2 regions of the Novosphingobium sp. BL-A-41-Hi4A-0G genome follow, and region 2 is predicted to be linked to the other one. Evidence: predicted binding sites of a transcription regulator. Region 2 holds the regulator's gene; the other holds the start of a gene.
What was found. Region 2 encodes LexA, which represses DNA repair genes until DNA is damaged. Its sites were predicted from a motif close to GTTCCNCNCTTGTTCT; they were not measured.

Region 1: a site for LexA is predicted at 5,185-5,200, ahead of recA (recombinase RecA). Genes of this name have one in related genera too.

Annotation. Positions count from the first base shown of each region.
Region 1 is NZ_CM145501.1:410,371-418,315, reverse strand. It holds gene alaS (alanine--tRNA ligase) at 1-2,392, opposite strand, end outside; gene ACZ1JX_RS02190 (class I SAM-dependent methyltransferase) at 2,445-3,260, opposite strand; gene ACZ1JX_RS02185 (glutathione S-transferase family protein) at 3,265-3,891, opposite strand; gene recA (recombinase RecA) at 4,042-5,112, opposite strand; gene ACZ1JX_RS02175 (helix-turn-helix domain-containing protein) at 5,414-6,292, shown strand; gene ACZ1JX_RS02170 (hypothetical protein) at 6,303-6,686, shown strand; gene gdhA (NADP-specific glutamate dehydrogenase) at 6,755-7,945, opposite strand, start outside.
Region 2 is NZ_CM145501.1:1,118,998-1,126,942, forward strand. It holds gene ACZ1JX_RS05445 (ComEC/Rec2 family competence protein) at 1-1,240, shown strand, start outside; gene ACZ1JX_RS05450 (energy transducer TonB) at 1,207-1,875, opposite strand; gene lexA (transcriptional repressor LexA) at 2,132-2,830, opposite strand; gene ACZ1JX_RS05460 (molybdopterin molybdotransferase MoeA) at 2,888-4,093, opposite strand; gene moaC (cyclic pyranopterin monophosphate synthase MoaC) at 4,104-4,577, opposite strand; gene trpC (indole-3-glycerol phosphate synthase TrpC) at 4,661-5,449, opposite strand; gene trpD (anthranilate phosphoribosyltransferase) at 5,641-6,630, opposite strand; gene ACZ1JX_RS05480 (anthranilate synthase component II) at 6,627-7,214, opposite strand; gene ACZ1JX_RS05485 (hypothetical protein) at 7,211-7,945, opposite strand, start outside.

The DNA.
Region 1 (7,945 bases), 710 kb from region 2:
CGAGCAGCCCGCGCAGTTCCTTGGGGTCTAGGCCATCAAGCACTTGCCCTGAGAACTTCACGCCACCCACGTCCTCGTCGGCATTCTCGGCCTTGGCCGAACCACCGCCGAGCGCCAGCGCCTTCTTCGCCTCGGCGAGTTCGCGTTCGAGCTTCTTGCGCTCGTCCATCAGCGCGGTGACGCGGGCTTCCACGTCTTCCGGCGTCGTGCGCAGGATCGAGGCGGTGTTCTTCAGCGCATCCTCGCGCGCCACGAACCACTGCCGCGCACCCTCGCCGGTCAGCGCCTCGATGCGGCGCACGCCCGATGACACCGCGCTTTCGCTGACGATGCGGAACACGCCGATGTCGCCCAGCGCACGCACGTGGGTGCCGCCGCACAGTTCGACCGAATAATGCTTGTCCGCCACACGGCCCATGCTCAGCACGCGCACTTCGTCGCCGTACTTCTCGCCGAACAGCGCCATGGCGCCTGCTTCGATGGCCTCATCGGGGCTCATCAGGCGCGTGGTCACCGGCTCGTTGGCGCGGATTTCGGCGTTCACTTCGGCTTCGATCGCGGCAATGTCCTCAGGCGTGAGCGCCGTCGGCTGCGAGAAGTCGAAGCGCAGGCGATCGGCAGCGACCATCGAACCCTTCTGCGTCACATGGCCGCCAAGCCGGTGGCGCAGCGCCGCATGGAGCAAATGCGTTGCCGAATGGTTGGCACGGATCGCATCGCGGCGCTCGACATCGATGTCGAGCTTGACCACATCGCCGACCTTCACGGCACCCGACGCGACCGTCGCATTATGCGCATGCAGGCGACCCAGCGGCTTGGCCGTATCGCTCACCTGCAGCACCAGTCCATCCGCGCCAGTGATCGTCCCGGCATCGCCGGTCTGGCCGCCGCTCTCGCCATAGAACGGCGTCTGGTTGACGATGACGGTGACGCTGTCACCCGCCGTGGCGCTGTCGACTTCCTTGCCATCGCGGACCAGCGCGACGACCTGCGCCTCGCCGGTGGTGGCGGTGTAGCCGGTGAACTCGGTCGCGCCGACACGTTCGGCGATGTCGAACCACACTTCGCTGTCCGCCGCCTGACCCGATCCCTTCCACGCCGCCCGCGCTGCCGCCTTCTGCTGCGCCATCGCCGCGTCGAAGCCTTCACGGTCCACAGCAATGCCGCGTGCGCGCAGGGCGTCTTCGGTCAGGTCATAGGGGAAGCCGAAGGTGTCATAGAGCTTGAAGGCGGTGTCGCCGGGCAGCTTGTCGCCCTCGCCCAGCGTCGCGGTCGCTTCGTCGAGCAGCTTGATGCCGTTTGACAGCGTGCGGCGGAACTGCACTTCCTCGCGCAGCAAGGTTTCCTCGATCAGCGGCTGCGCGCGGCCAAGCTCGGGATAGGCAGCGCCCATCTCGGCCACCAGCGCGGGCACCAGGCGATGCATCAGCGGGTCCTTCGCGCCCAGCAGGTGGGCATGCCGCATCGCGCGGCGCATGATCCGGCGCAGGACATAGCCGCGCCCTTCGTTCGAAGGCAACACGCCATCGGCCAGCAGGAAGCTGGTCGAGCGCAAGTGGTCGGCGATCACGCGATGGCTCGCACGCTGCTCGCCCTCGGCCTTGACCGCAGTCAGGCTCTCGGACGCGGCGATAAGCGCCTTGAACGTGTCGGTGTCGTAGTTGTCGTGCTCGCCTTGCAGCACTGCAGCGATGCGCTCAAGGCCCATGCCGGTGTCGATGCTCGGCTTGGGCAGGCTGCCGGTGATCTCGCCCGCCGTCTGCTCAAACTGCATGAACACGAGGTTCCAGATCTCGATGAAGCGGTCGCCGTCCTCCTCAGGCGATCCCGGAGGGCCGCCCCAGATGTGGTCGCCATGGTCGAAGAAGATCTCCGAGCACGGGCCGCACGGGCCATCATCGCCCATCGCCCAGAAGTTGTCCTTCGTGGCGATGCGGATGATGCGGTCTTCCGGGAGCCCCGCGATCTTCTTCCACAGCTCGAACGCCTCGTCGTCGGTGTGATAGACCGTGGCGAGCAGCTTGTCCTTGGGCAGGCCCCATTCGCGCGTCAACAGCGTCCACGCGTGCGTGATCGCCTGCTCCTTGAAGTAATCGCCGAACGAGAAGTTGCCGAGCATCTCGAAGAATGTGTGATGCCGTGCGGTGTAGCCCACGTTGTCGAGATCGTTGTGCTTGCCCCCTGCGCGCACGCACTTCTGCGACGAGGTGGCGCGCGGGGTCGCACGGGTTTCAAGCCCCGTGAACACGTTCTTGAACGGCACCATCCCCGCGTTCGTAAACATCAGCGTCGGGTCGTTGTAGGGCACCAGCGGCGCAGACTGCACCACATCGTGCCCCTGCGAGCCGAAGTATTCGAGGAATGAGCGGCGGATTTCGTTCGTCGAAGTCATGAAAGGCCGATTAGGCGAGCGTTCGGCGCGCTACAAGCACGTTTCATCCATCTCAGTGATCGGATGTGCCCGTTACCAGCCATGCCGCTGCCCGAAACGCGACATGCCCCTCGCGATGATGCGCCTCGACAAGGTCCTGAAGACGTTTGGCGACCTCTTCGCGCTGCTCTTCGGGCAGGGTTCGCAACGCAGCCGCTGCCGGACCGATTCGGCGGAACAGCGCCATCGCCTCGCCCACGGCATCCGCGCCCGTCCCGGCGATGTAGTCGAAATCGACCGCCGTGAACGCAAGGTCGCGCCACCCCGCCATGCAGCGCCGGACATGCTCGGGCTGGGCGAGGGCAAAGGGTCCGGGCGCGAACGGTTGTGGCGGTGGCGGCTCTGACCTCGGCAGAAGGTCGGCAATCGCCGCAGCCCACTCGTTCTGCGCTGCGGAACGGAAGCATGAGAACACGATGCGGGCACCCGGCGCAGAAACCGCTGCAAGATGGGCAAAGGCTTGTGGCGGATCGGGAAAGAACATCACCCCATGCCGCGACACCAGCAGGTCTGGCCTGTTGCGCGGTTGCCACGCGGTCGCATCGGCCAGTTCGAACGAAAGGTTCGCGGCATAGGCGCGCTCCGAGGCCGCTTCGATCAGGTCCGGCGAAATATCGATTCCCGTCACCCGTGCCTGAGGTCTCGCCGCCGCGACGGCCATGGCCAGCTCGCCCGCACCACAGCCGATATCGACGACGTCACTCCCCTGCTCGGCCGCAATGGCAGAAAGCAATGCGGGGGTAAGCTCGGAAAAGCTGACGTCGGTTCGCCGCCATTCCGCCGCCCAGCTCCGCCCGACGGTGCCCTGCCAGTCCCCTGCATTCGTCATCGCATCACATCCCGAAGTAGGCGCCGCCCTTCTCGCGGGCCCGCTGCCACGCGGGACGGGCATGGACGGCAGCGACGAAGGCCGCGAGCTTGGGAAAATGCGCGCCTGCGCCGTTCATCACCGCGATCTCTGCCGGGAAGCTCAGCATCACGTCCGCCCCGGTCCAGTCGTCACCGATGAAGTGCCCGGAGGGGCGCAGGATCTGTTCCATGTAGCCGAAGTGCGCAGCCAGTTGCTCGTCGATGCGCGGCTTCAACGGTTCCGCAGCATCGCCAAGGCGCGAGGTGTAAAGCTGGAGGAGAACAGGCGTCATCGCCGAGCCTTCGGCGAAGTGCATCAATTCGAGATGGCGCAGCGCATCATCGGACCCGGCAGCAGGCAACCACGCGCCATTGCCATAACGCTCGCACAGCACCTGCACGATCGCGCCTGATTCCTCGATCACCCGGCCATCGATCTCGAGCAGCGGCGACTTGCCGAGGGGATGCACCGCTTTCAGTTCGGGCGGCGCGAGATTGGTGACGGCATCGCGCTGGTAATGGCGGATCTCGTAATCCACGCCCAGTTCCTCGAGCAGCCACAGGACGCGCTGCGAACGGCTGTTGTTGAGGTGGTGCACGATGATCGCCATGGTCGGGACTCCTGTTGGATTAACCGCAAGGTTAAACGCCAACCATCAGAACGCAAACAAAAAGCCCGCCCATTCCTGCCGGGGAATGCGCGGGCTCTTTGGTGTGGCAGGCGGGTGCGGATGGAGGCTGCAGGCCCGCCGCCTTGAAGATCAGACGTCGTCGTCCGCGTCCGGACCGACCATCAGACCTTCGGCAACCTTGTCGGTGCGGCCACGGATCGCAGCTTCCAACCGGTCGCAAAGTTCACGGTTCTCGCGCAGGAAGTTCTTGGCGTTCTCACGCCCCTGCCCGATGCGAATGGAGTCATAGCTGAACCAGGCGCCGGACTTCTCGACGAGCCCGGCCTTGACGCCAAGATCGAGAATCTCGCCGATCTTGGAAATGCCCTCGCCATACATGATGTCGAATTCGACCTGCTTGAACGGCGGGGCGACCTTGTTCTTGACCACCTTCACGCGCGTGGCGTTGCCGACGATCTCGTCACGGTCCTTGATCTGCCCGGTGCGGCGGATGTCGAGGCGGACCGAAGCGTAGAACTTGAGCGCGTTGCCGCCCGTCGTCGTCTCGGGGTTGCCGTACATCACGCCGATCTTCATGCGCAGCTGGTTGATGAAGATCACCATGCAGCGCGAGCGGCTGATCGAGCCGGTCAGCTTGCGCAGCGACTGGCTCATCAGGCGGGCCTGAAGACCGACATGGCTGTCGCCCATCTCGCCTTCGATTTCGGCACGCGGCACGAGCGCTGCCACCGAGTCAACCACCAGCACGTCGATCGCGTTGGAGCGCACCAGCGTGTCGGTGATTTCCAGCGCCTGCTCGCCCGTATCAGGCTGCGAGACGATCAGGTTGTCGATGTCCACGCCCAGCTTGCGGGCATAGACCGGGTCAAGCGCGTGTTCGGCGTCGATGAAGGCAGCGGTGCCGCCATTCTTCTGCGCCTCGGCAATCACGTGCAGCGCGAGCGTGGTCTTGCCCGAACTTTCCGGCCCGTAAACCTCGATCACGCGGCCGCGCGGCAATCCGCCCACGCCGAGCGCGATATCGAGCCCGAGCGATCCGGTGGAAATCGCTTCCACCTGCATCGCTTCCTTCGAGCCCAGCTTCATTGCCGACCCCTTGCCGAACGCGCGGTCAATCTGCGCAAGGGCCGCGTCGAGCGCCTTCTGACGATCCATGTCCTTGATCTTACCTTCCTCGATGAGCTTGAGCTGAGCCGCCATGGCTTCGTTTCCCTTGCTAGAGTTGGCTGACATGAGCCGTCAACAAGGGTTATGTACTTGTTGTGTTCCATTAGAACAAGAGGGGAACGAAAAAATCGCTCCGTTCTGGAAGCACGTTATCGCAAACACTTATCGCCAGACGCTTTTCCCGGCCGACAAGCAACCCGTCATGTGTGCCTCACACGGCCCGGAGAACCGCCGCATCCGCCATGCCACCGACGCGGCACCCTCATTTCAACGTCGCAAAGGACTCTCCACCCCCCACAGCTGGCGACTCGGCCCACGTCCGGTCCGTTAACCATTGATCGCAATTGCAAGGCTAACGAATATCTATAAGTATATCTCTAGATATATCGAAAGTTATAGCAACATGCGTTTCAATAGCGACCGAAGGCGCAAGACGTCTACGAAGCTGCGCGCGGCGGATTCGGCCTGGAGTTCCGAAGATCAATTCCTGACCGCAAGGCAGAGCCACACTGTAGGGGTGGCCGCAAGGATTCTTCATTTTGGAAACGGCGCTCCGCCGATGGAAGTGGCCTGTGCCGCAGCCTTTTGCGAAACGGCACAAGTCTTTCGCATCACCGACGACTACACGGCTTACACCGATGACGGGCGTCAGGCCTACAGCGTTATCTTCGTTGTGGGAAGCGATCCGGTCCGCATCCGCAAGTTCATGCGCATCTATCGCCCGTTGCTGAAGGGCAAGGCCAAGATTGCCCTGCTGCGTGATGCCAGACCAAGAGTACGTGCGCAGATTCTCAACGTCGGTTTCGATGACGTGTTCGATGTCGGCATGTCCACGCCGGAAGGACAGGCCCGCATCGAGGCCATTCTCGCCCGCATGGGTCAGCGGCAGACCGACGAACTGCTGCGCGAGGTGCGTGAGCTGCACCTTCAGCATTACGTCGTCACGCCCCTTCTCGGCCGCGAAGCAAAGATCCTGTCGTTGCTTGTAGCAGCCAGGGGATCGCCCGTTCGCAACCAGAGGCTCGCCGCAACCGGAAGGTCTGTGCATCGCCCGATCTCGCCGAAGTCCCTCCAGGTCCTCATCTCCGGCCTCAGAGCCAAATTGAAACCCAGCATCAGGATCACGAGCCATGGATCGTCAGGATATGCCTTGCAGGAAGTCTCTCCCGTGGCCGACCTTCTCGCCGCCGCCGCAGGCGGGGCAGATCATTAGCATCGCCAACTTGCGCAGCCGTCTGCTCAAGATGGCCGAAAGCGTCGAGCGCAACGACCAGCACGGCATGGAGTCGGGGGCTGCCGAACTGTGTGATATCGTGCTGGGCGAACAACGCTTCGCGATCACGGCTCCGGGACTTGATCCGCGCAGGATCGCCGATGCGCTCCGCCGCTATGCCGCGGGCGAGCACGAAGCCGCTGCCTTTGCCGCGATTCCGGATTGCCTCGAAATTGCCGCATCGCGCTTCGAATCCTCGAAGACGCATATCGCCAAGGTTGCACTTGCCGGGATTCACAGCGGCTACTCGCAGAATGCCACCACGCTACCGGGCGCCGTGTTCGCCGCGTTCCTGCGCTGCCTCGCGCGGATTGCCACAGAGTTCGAGGACTGAAACGACAACGGGCCCGAAGACTTGCCCCGGGCCCGTGTTCATCTCATCATGCGCAAAGCGCCGGTGCGCTACACCACGCCGAACGCCAGCATCGCATCGGCCACCTTCTTGAAGCCGGCGATATTGGCACCCTTCACGTAATCAATGTACCCGCCGCCCTGGTCGCCATAGGCAAGGCAGGACTTGTGGATGCCGGCCATGATGTCCTTGAGCATCTGCTGCAGCTCTTCTTCCTTCCAGGAACGGCGTTCGGAGTTCTGGCTCATTTCGAGGCCGGAGACGGCAACGCCACCCGCATTCGAGGCCTTGCCCGGCGCATAGAGGATCTTGGCCGCCTTGAACACGTGCACGCCGTCAAGGTCGGTCGGCATGTTCGCGCCCTCGGCCACCGCCTTGCAGCCATTGGCGATCAGCATGCGCGCATCGTCGCCCAGCAGCTCGTTCTGCGTGGCGCACGGCAATGCCACGTCACATGGCACGCCCCACGGCGTCTTGCCTGCCACGAACGTCGCCTTCGGGAAGGCCTCGACATATTCCTCAATGCGGCCGCGGCGATGGGTCTTGTGGGTCTTGACCCAGTCGATCTTCTCCTGGTCGATGCCATCAGGATCGTGGATGTAGCCCCCTGAATCCGAGAGGGTCAGCACCTTGCCGCCCAGCTGGACGATCTTCTCGGCCGCATGGGTCGCCACGTTGCCCGAGCCCGAGATCACCGCCGTCTTGCCGGTCAGGTCCTCGCCCTTGGTGGCGAGCATGTTGGCAAGGAAGTAGACTGCGCCATAGCCAGTCGCCTCGGTGCGGATCAGCGAGCCGCCCCATTCCAGGCCCTTGCCGGTCAGCACGCCGGTGAAGTTGTTGGTGATGCGCTTGTACTGGCCGAACATGAAGCCGATCTCGCGCCCGCCCACGCCGATGTCGCCTGCCGGAACGTCGACGTCGGCACCGATATGGCGATAGAGTTCGGTCATGAACGACTGGCAGAAGCGCATGATCTCGCGCACGCTCTTGCCCTTGGGATTGAAGTTCGATCCGCCCTTGCCGCCGCCCATCGGCAGGCCGGTCAGCGCGTTCTTGAAGGTCTGCTCGAAGGCGAGGAACTTCAGGACCGATTCGGTCACCGATGGGTGGAAACGGATGCCGCCCTTGTAGGGGCCGATCGCGTTGTTGTTCTGCACGCGCCACCCGCGCTGCACGCGGATGTTGCCCTTGTCGTCTTCCCAGCAGACGCGAAAGGACACCACGCGGTCCGGCTCGGCGAT
Region 2 (7,945 bases):
GGGAGCCGAAGTTCCGACGATCCGCTCCTGCATCGGGGCGCTGCTGGTCCTCGCTGCACTGGCGCTCGGACGTGACCCCCTTTCTCTGCGCATGGTCGCGGTTGGTGGACTTGTCGTGATGCTGTTCTGGCCCGAAGCCGTGCTCGGCCCCAGTTTCCAGATGAGCTTTGCCGCGGTGATCGCGATCATCGCCTTCCACTCAAGCGCGCCCGTGAAGGCCTTCCTGACCGGCGAACACCACGGCCCGCTCGTGCGCATGGCGCGCAGCCTGATTCTCCTGCTGGTCACCGGTTTGGTCATCGAACTCGCCCTGATGCCGATCGGCCTGTTCCACTTCCACCGCGCAGGTGTCTACGGTTCGCTGGCCAACGTCATCGCCATCCCGCTGACCACCTTTGTCACCATGCCGCTGATCGGTATCGCCCTGATGCTGGATCTTGGGGGTGCGGGCGCCCCGGTCTGGTGGCTTGTCGGCAAGTCGCTCGACCTGCTGCTCGCGCTGGCGCACTTTGTCGCGGGACAGCCCGGCGCCGTCACGATGCTGCCGCCAGTTGCACCGTGGAGTTTCATCCTCTTCCTGTCCGGGATGCTCTGGCTGGCGCTTTGGACGGGGCGGGTCCGGCTTTGGGGCCTCGCCCCAACAGGACTTGCGCTCGTTGCCATGGCCCTCACGCCGACGCCCGACATTCTTGTCACCGGCGATGGTCACCACGTCGGGATCACCGGCGCGGGGAACGACCTGATCGTACTGCGCATGGGGCGCGGCGAATACATGCGCGACAACCTGCTCGAACTGGCGGGAATGGAAGGCGAGTTGCGCCCGCTGGACGCGTGGCGCGAGGCCAGATGCAACGACGACTTTTGCGTCGCCCGATTGCTGCGCGGCGGGAGGCGCTTCACCCTCCTAATTACACGCAGCCGCAACTATATCGACGATCTTGCACTCGCCGCTGCATGCGAGCGCGCCGACATCGTTGTCGCCGACCGCCGCCTGCCGTTCTCCTGCCGACCAAGGATGCTTAAGGCCGACCGGACCTACCTCGCCACGACCGGCGGCCTGTCGATCAACCTGTCCAGCGGCCACATCCGCACTGTGGCTGAGACGCAAGGCCTGCAAGGCTGGTACCGTTGGCCCGAACCCCGCCCTGACCGAGGTAAGGGACCGGGGCCTGTCGTGGAGAAGTCAACAGGCCCCGGCTCATCAGGTCACGGCAGGACCCAGCGCACCGAGCCGCTGTAGCTCCCGCTCGTCGGCATGCCATCGCCACCGAGTGCCGGGACGAAACGGGCGCGAGCGCTGACCTTGGCGCAAGTTGCCGCATCGAGATCCGCCGAACCGCTCGATCCGGTGATCTCGCAACCCGTCACCCTGCCATCGGCTCCGATGGTCAGGCGGAACCGCGTGAGCCCCTCGCGCTCCTCGCGAATTGCGGCGCTGGGATAGTCGCGATCCGAAACCCACGATCCGGGCGAGCCCTTCGGGGCCGCTGAACGCAACGCAAAGCTTGCCGAGGGCGAGGGCTTTACGTCAGGCGGCGTCAGAGGTCCGATATCGACAGGTGCGATCGGGGTAATGTCGACCGGACGGATGCCGATGCCGGGATCGACCGGGCCTAGCGAGATATCCGGCTTGGGCGCGACCAGCGGGCGGGTCTCCGGCTTGATCGCTGGCTTGATGTCAGGTGGCGGCGCGATCGGTGTCACCGTTACCTCGTCGTCCTTCCACTGCTGCGCGACCAGCCGGTCCTTGATGATATGAACCATGCCGCTCGCGAAGCCCGAAGCGATGGCCCAGATCGCCACCCCGTGGAGCAGGCCCACCGCGATGAAGGTCTGCGTCTGCCGGCGTCTCGTATTTTCAACTGCATAAGCCATTGGCAACACCTCTTCCGTTGCCGACGCCCCATCTGATGGCAGGCCGTCCCGGAAGGGGCGCCCCGTGCGGGGCATTCGGTAACAACGGAAACTACACCTGCGAAGCCGTACGTGCCAGAAAAATCTCAACCAAATTGATTGATATTAGGCATAGCGGATTGGCAGAGTAAGAAAAGCCGCTCGCGAGTTACCCCGCGAACGGCCCTTTTCATTTCGAGAACGCTCGATCGCCGCGAACCGGCGGCGGACTGCGTCGTCAGTGATACCGCCGCAGCAACCCGGCCAGCTTGCCCTGCACGGCCACTTCGTCCGGCCGGTAGAACTGCGGATCATAGGCCGAGTTGGCCGGATCGAGCCGGATCATGCCCTTCTCGCGATGCAGATACTTCAGCGTCGCTTCCTCGCCCCGCACCAGCGCCACGACGATTTCGCCGTCGCGCGCGATGTCGGTCTTGCGGACAAGCGCATAGTCGCCGTCGAAAATCCCCGCCTCGACCATCGAGTCCCCTGAAACCTCGAGTGCGTAATGCTCACCTGCACCGAGCAGTGCAGCGGGAACGGGGAGGGTGGCGGTGGTTTCCAAGGCCTCGATCGGCACACCTGCGGCGATCTTGCCGTGGAGCGGCAGTTCGATCACGTCGTTCGCCGGAGCAGGTGCAACCTTTGCCGCTGGGCGCAGCGGTGTCACGACAGCGCTTGCTGCAGCAGGTTCGCGCGCCATGGCAGGCTTGCTCACCGCACTGTCAGGCTGGCGCAGCACTTCGAGCGCGCGGGCGCGATTGGGCAGACGTCGGATGAAGCCGCGTTCCTCAAGCGCCGAAATCAGGCGGTGAACGCCGGACTTTGACTTGAGATCGAGCGCCTCCTTCATTTCCTCGAACGAGGGGGAAATGCCGGATTCCTCCAGACGGACCTGAATGAAAGAGAGCAGTTCATGCTGCTTGCGCGTCAACATTGGCGGTTCTCCGCAGGTGAACGAATGCGGAACGGATAAGCAACCAATTACGACTCGTCAAGCAATTCCGCCATTCTCGAGCAGGTAAACCGGAACATCCGTTCCTGCGGCTATCGCCGCCGCTCCTGCTTCGCGCATGACCAGCGCGTTGGCGCGCGACAGCGGCGAAAGCGCACCCGAATCCTGCAGCGTGTCGAGGCTGACAGTCGCGCCGTCCCAGCGCGCGCGGAGGAACTCCATCCGACTTCCTCCTGCCGCCATCGGCGTTGCGAGGCGCGAGGGGATCGCGCGCGGCAGCGCATCGCGCGCGCCCAACCCTGCACGCAGCAGCGGCAACATGAACAGGAACGCGGTGACAAAGGCTGAAGCGGGATTTCCGGGCAGGCCGAGTATGATCTGGGATCCCCGCGTCGCCACCAGCAGGGGCTTGCCCGGCTTGATACCCACGCGCCAGAAATCGATCGACGCGCCCACCGACTCCAGCGCCGGACGGACCAGATCATGATCGCCGACCGATGCCCCGCCGCTGGTAACGATCACGTCGGCCTCCCGCTCGGCATCGAAAGCGCGGGCCAAGGCATTGAGATCATCGGCGACCGGGCCGCGATGGCGGACGTCGACCGGAAGCCCGCCGACCATTGCGCAGAGCATCGGGCCGTTGCTGGCGGGCAATTGGTGCAGTGCGGGCAGGTGCCCCGGCGCGACGAGCTCGTCACCGCTGTCGATCACCGTGAGGCGCAGTCTGCGGCGGACCGGCAGGTGCGCATGGCCTCCCGCGATGGCGAGCGCGATCTGAGCAGGGCCAATGCGCAGGCCCGCCTCGATCAGTACGGCGTCTTCAGCGAAGTCCATGCCGGCCGGGCGAACGTGGCGGATGGGCGGAACCGGTGGCTCGCCGGTGAGTCTCAGGATATCGCCATCGCGCGCAGCATCTTCCTGCAACAGCACCATATCCGCGCCATCGGGCACGACAGCGCCAGTGCTGATCCGCACGGCTTCGCCTGTGCCCACCACGCCGCCAAACGGATGCCCCGCCGCGCTCTCCCCGATAACGCGCCACGGTCCCGGAAGTTCGGCGCTGAGCAAGGCATAGCCATCCATCGCCGAGACTGGCGCGGCAGGTTGGGTGCGTCGGGCGTGAAGGTCTGCCGCAAGATAGTGGCCAAGGCACTCGGTGACCGCCCGGTGCTCCACCCCCAGCGACGGCGCCAGCGCCAGCAGGCGCGCTTGCGCCTCGGCGAGGGGGAGGGGCGGTGTTCTCATGCGCCGGTGCTCATTCACCTGCGCGCCAGGTGCCGGACTTGCCGCCACGCTTCTCTATCAACCGCATCGTTTCGATGACCATGCCCTTGTCCAGAGCCTTGGCCATGTCGTAGATCGTCAACAGGGCAAGGCTGACGGCCGTCAGAGCCTCCATCTCCACCCCGGTGCGCCCTGTGAGCGAGGCAGTGGCCGTGCATTCGATGCCGCCGTCGACCAGCGCGAAGTCCACGTTCACCGCATCGAGCGCCAGCGGATGGCACAGCGGAATGAGATCGCCAGTCCTCTTGGCTGCCAAGATTCCGGCGATGCGGGCGGGGCCGAGCACGTCTCCCTTCGGAGCATTGCCCGTCCGGATCGCTTCGAGCGTGGCATCGGACATCCGAATGAAGCCGCGGGCGATTGCGACGCGATGCGTTTCAGCCTTGCCGCCAACGTCGACCATCCGTGCAGTTCCGGCCGAATCGATATGCGTCAGGTCGTTCATCAAGGTCCTCGGCAGTCTTTGCACCTGGGCGAGGTCTACACCGTCCCGCGCGAAAACCGCAAATCCCTCTCAGGGGATGGCAATCAGCCGACGAGCAACGCTCGTGTCGCAGCTTCCACGTCCATCTGCCGCATCAGCGCTTCCCCCACGAGGAAGGTGCGCGCGCCGCACTGTTCCAGTCGCAGCAGGTCGGCGTGGGTGTTGATGCCGCTTTCGGCGACCAGCAGCGTGCCTTCCGGGGCGAGCGGGGCGAGGCGTTCGGTGGTGGTGAGGTCGGTGACGAAGCGCTTGAGGTCGCGGTTGTTCACGCCGATCAGGCGCGACTTCAGGCGGCTTGCGCGCTCCATTTCCTCTTCGTTGTGCACTTCGACCAGCGCGTCCATGCCCTGTTCGCGCGCGGCGGCTTCGATCTCGGCCATCTGGCTGTCCGAAAGGCAGGCGGCGATGATCAGGATCGCATCAGCCCCGATGGCGCGCGCCTCAAGGCACTGCCACGGATCGACCATGAAGTCCTTGCGGATCACCGGCAGGGAGCAGGCGGCGCGGGCTTCGACCAGATAGTCCTCATGCCCCTGAAAATAGGGCGCGTCGGTCAGCACTGAAAGGCAGGCAGCGCCGCCTGCCTGATAGGCGCGAGCGTGTTCTGCGGGTGCGAAATCCGCCCGGATCAGGCCCTTTGAGGGGCTCGCCTTCTTGATTTCGGCAATCAGGGCATACCCGGTCTGCGCCTTGGCCCGCAGTGCCGCCTCGAACCCGCGCGGGGCGCTCTGCTCACTGGCGCGTGCGGCAAGTTCGCTGGTGGTGACAGCGGCCTTGCGGGCGGCGACTTCAATGCGCTTGGTGTCGCAGATTTCGGTGAGCTTGTCGGTCATGGCAGGGGCGCCTTAGCGAGGTTGGGCGCATGGGGGCAAGTGTGTCCTTGTGCAGCTGCGACTAACCTCACTGCGTTCGGCAAGTCTCGCGGCCCTCCCGCTCATCCTGAGCCCGTCGAAGGGGGGAGGGCTAGACACAACGCTTGCTCTCCCCTCCCGCAGGCGGGAGGGGTCGGGGGTGGGCAAGAGCGCTACTTCAGCGCCGCGATCCAGCAGTTAAGGAGAACGTTGGCGAGGCCCTTGTCGAGCGCTTCGGCGGCTTCTTCGATGCCTTCGTGCCAGTCGCTCGCCTCGCCTGCGACGATCAGCGCGGCGGCGGCATTGAACAGCACGGCATCGCGGTATGGCCCTTCCTCACCCTGCAGCAGGGCGCGCAGGGCGGCGGCGTTATAAGTCGCATCGCCGCCGCGAATGGCGTCGACCGGAGCTTGCGGCAGACCGACATCGGCAGGCGAGACACGGCGCATCAGGACTTCCCCGCCGCGCACTTCGGCCAGTTCGTTGCCGCCCGCAAGGCTCAGCTCGTCAAGCCCCTCATCGCCCGAGATGACCATGCTGTGATCTGTGCCAAGGCGGCGGATCGCTTCGGCATAGATCGGCACGTAAGCGGGCCGCGCGATACCGACCAATTGCCGGCGCACGCCTGCCGGATTGGCCAGCGGCCCCATCAGGTTGAAGATGGTGCGGCGGCCCAGTGCCTTGCGGATCGGCATGATCCGACCCATCGACGGGTGATGACGCGCGGCAAAGAGGAAGCAGATGCCGAGATCAGCCAGCGTCGCCTCGGCGGTCTCGCCCGCGCGGTCGAGGTTCAGCCCGAGCGCTTCCAGCGTATCGGCCGCGCCCGCCTTGGAACTTGCCGCGCGGTTGCCGTGCTTGGCCACGGGCACTCCGCAGGCCGCGACGACGAGGCTGACCGCCGTCGAGACATTGAGCGTGTGGTGCCCGTCGCCGCCAGTCCCGCAGACGTCGATTGCATTGGCAGGCGCGCTGACCGGAATCATCCGCGCCCGCATCGCCCGCGCTGCACCGGCAATCTCGCTCGCTGTCTCGCCCCGGTCTGACAGCGCGACGAGGAAATGCGCGATGGCCTCGTCCGCCACGGTTCCATCGAGGATCGCCGCGAACGCAGCTTCGGCTTCGGCTTCCTCCAGCGGATGGGTTACGTCAGGCAGGCTCATGCCGGAAGCGGGTTGGTCTTGATGCCGCAGATCTTGAGGAAGTTCGCGACCATGGCATGACCGTGCTCTGTGGCGATGCTTTCCGGGTGGAACTGCACGCCGTGAATCGGCAGCGACGTGTGGCGGAAGCCCATGACGTGCGTGTCATCCGATTGCGCGTTGACTGCGAGGCATGTCGGAATGTCGGTCACGATCAGCGAGTGATAACGCGTCGCGATGAACGGCGAGGGCAGGCCCTCGAACACGCCAGTGCCATCATGCGTGACCGGCGAGGTCTTCCCATGCATCAACCCGCCGCGCACGACCTTCCCGCCGAAGTACTGCCCGATCGACTGGTGGCCAAGGCACACACCGAGCAGCGGCAAGTTCGCATCCGCCGCCGCGCCGACGAGATCGAGGCTAACCCCCGCCTCGTTGGGCGTGCACGGACCGGGCGAAAGCAGGAACCCCTGCGCGCCGGTCTTGATGGCCTGATCGGCAGTGAGCGCATCATTGCGCACCACTTCAACCTCCGCGCCCATCTCCATCAGGTAATGAACGAGGTTCCAGGTGAAGCTGTCGTAGTTGTCGATGACGAGGATCATTTTAGCTGAATCCGAAAGGGTTTCAGATCAAAGCGTTCGCCTGTCTTCGATGCAAATAAAACTAGGCCACCTTGAGCTTCCGAGAATTTCACATGCCAGTAACTACCGTTGTCTGGCCGCACAGTTTGGTTCAGGCTCGGCAGAATTTTTCGCATTGCCTCCAACGGAATTGCAAAAGCTTCGTCGCGGTCAACACAAGCAAATACCATCACACCAGACTCTGCTTCACCCAGAAAGTCGTCCCATTTTGGGTGATAGGCATACCAATAGGGTTGAAGTGCGTTTGGATATCGCTTGGACACTGTAATGCACGCTCGCACTCCCTTAGCTTTGTCTTCAAACAAAGCTTGTCGCTTGCGGACTAGGTTTGCGCCAATGCCCTGACTGAGCGAGTATGCCGCATTTAGCCGAATTTGATCTATTGTTTGTGTTGGAGTCTTTTCCTGCGTCAATCCAGAAACTGGTGAATCATCGTCAGTTACGTGATCCTCCGAAGTTTCTTCGGTGATTACATCCGTTGCAGCGCTAAATACGACATCCAAAATACGATCGACACGCGTGTACTCAAAGGGCCTCAAAAGCTCCCTAATCTGGACGATGGTTTGATCTTCGCTGGACTTTTCTTTTACGCGCACGAGCTTTAGCAAGCTATCTACGCCGACGACGCGCATATCCCAAGCATAGCGAGAGCCGCGAATCTGGGCTTCAAGGGCGTCGGTGTCATTTCGGCC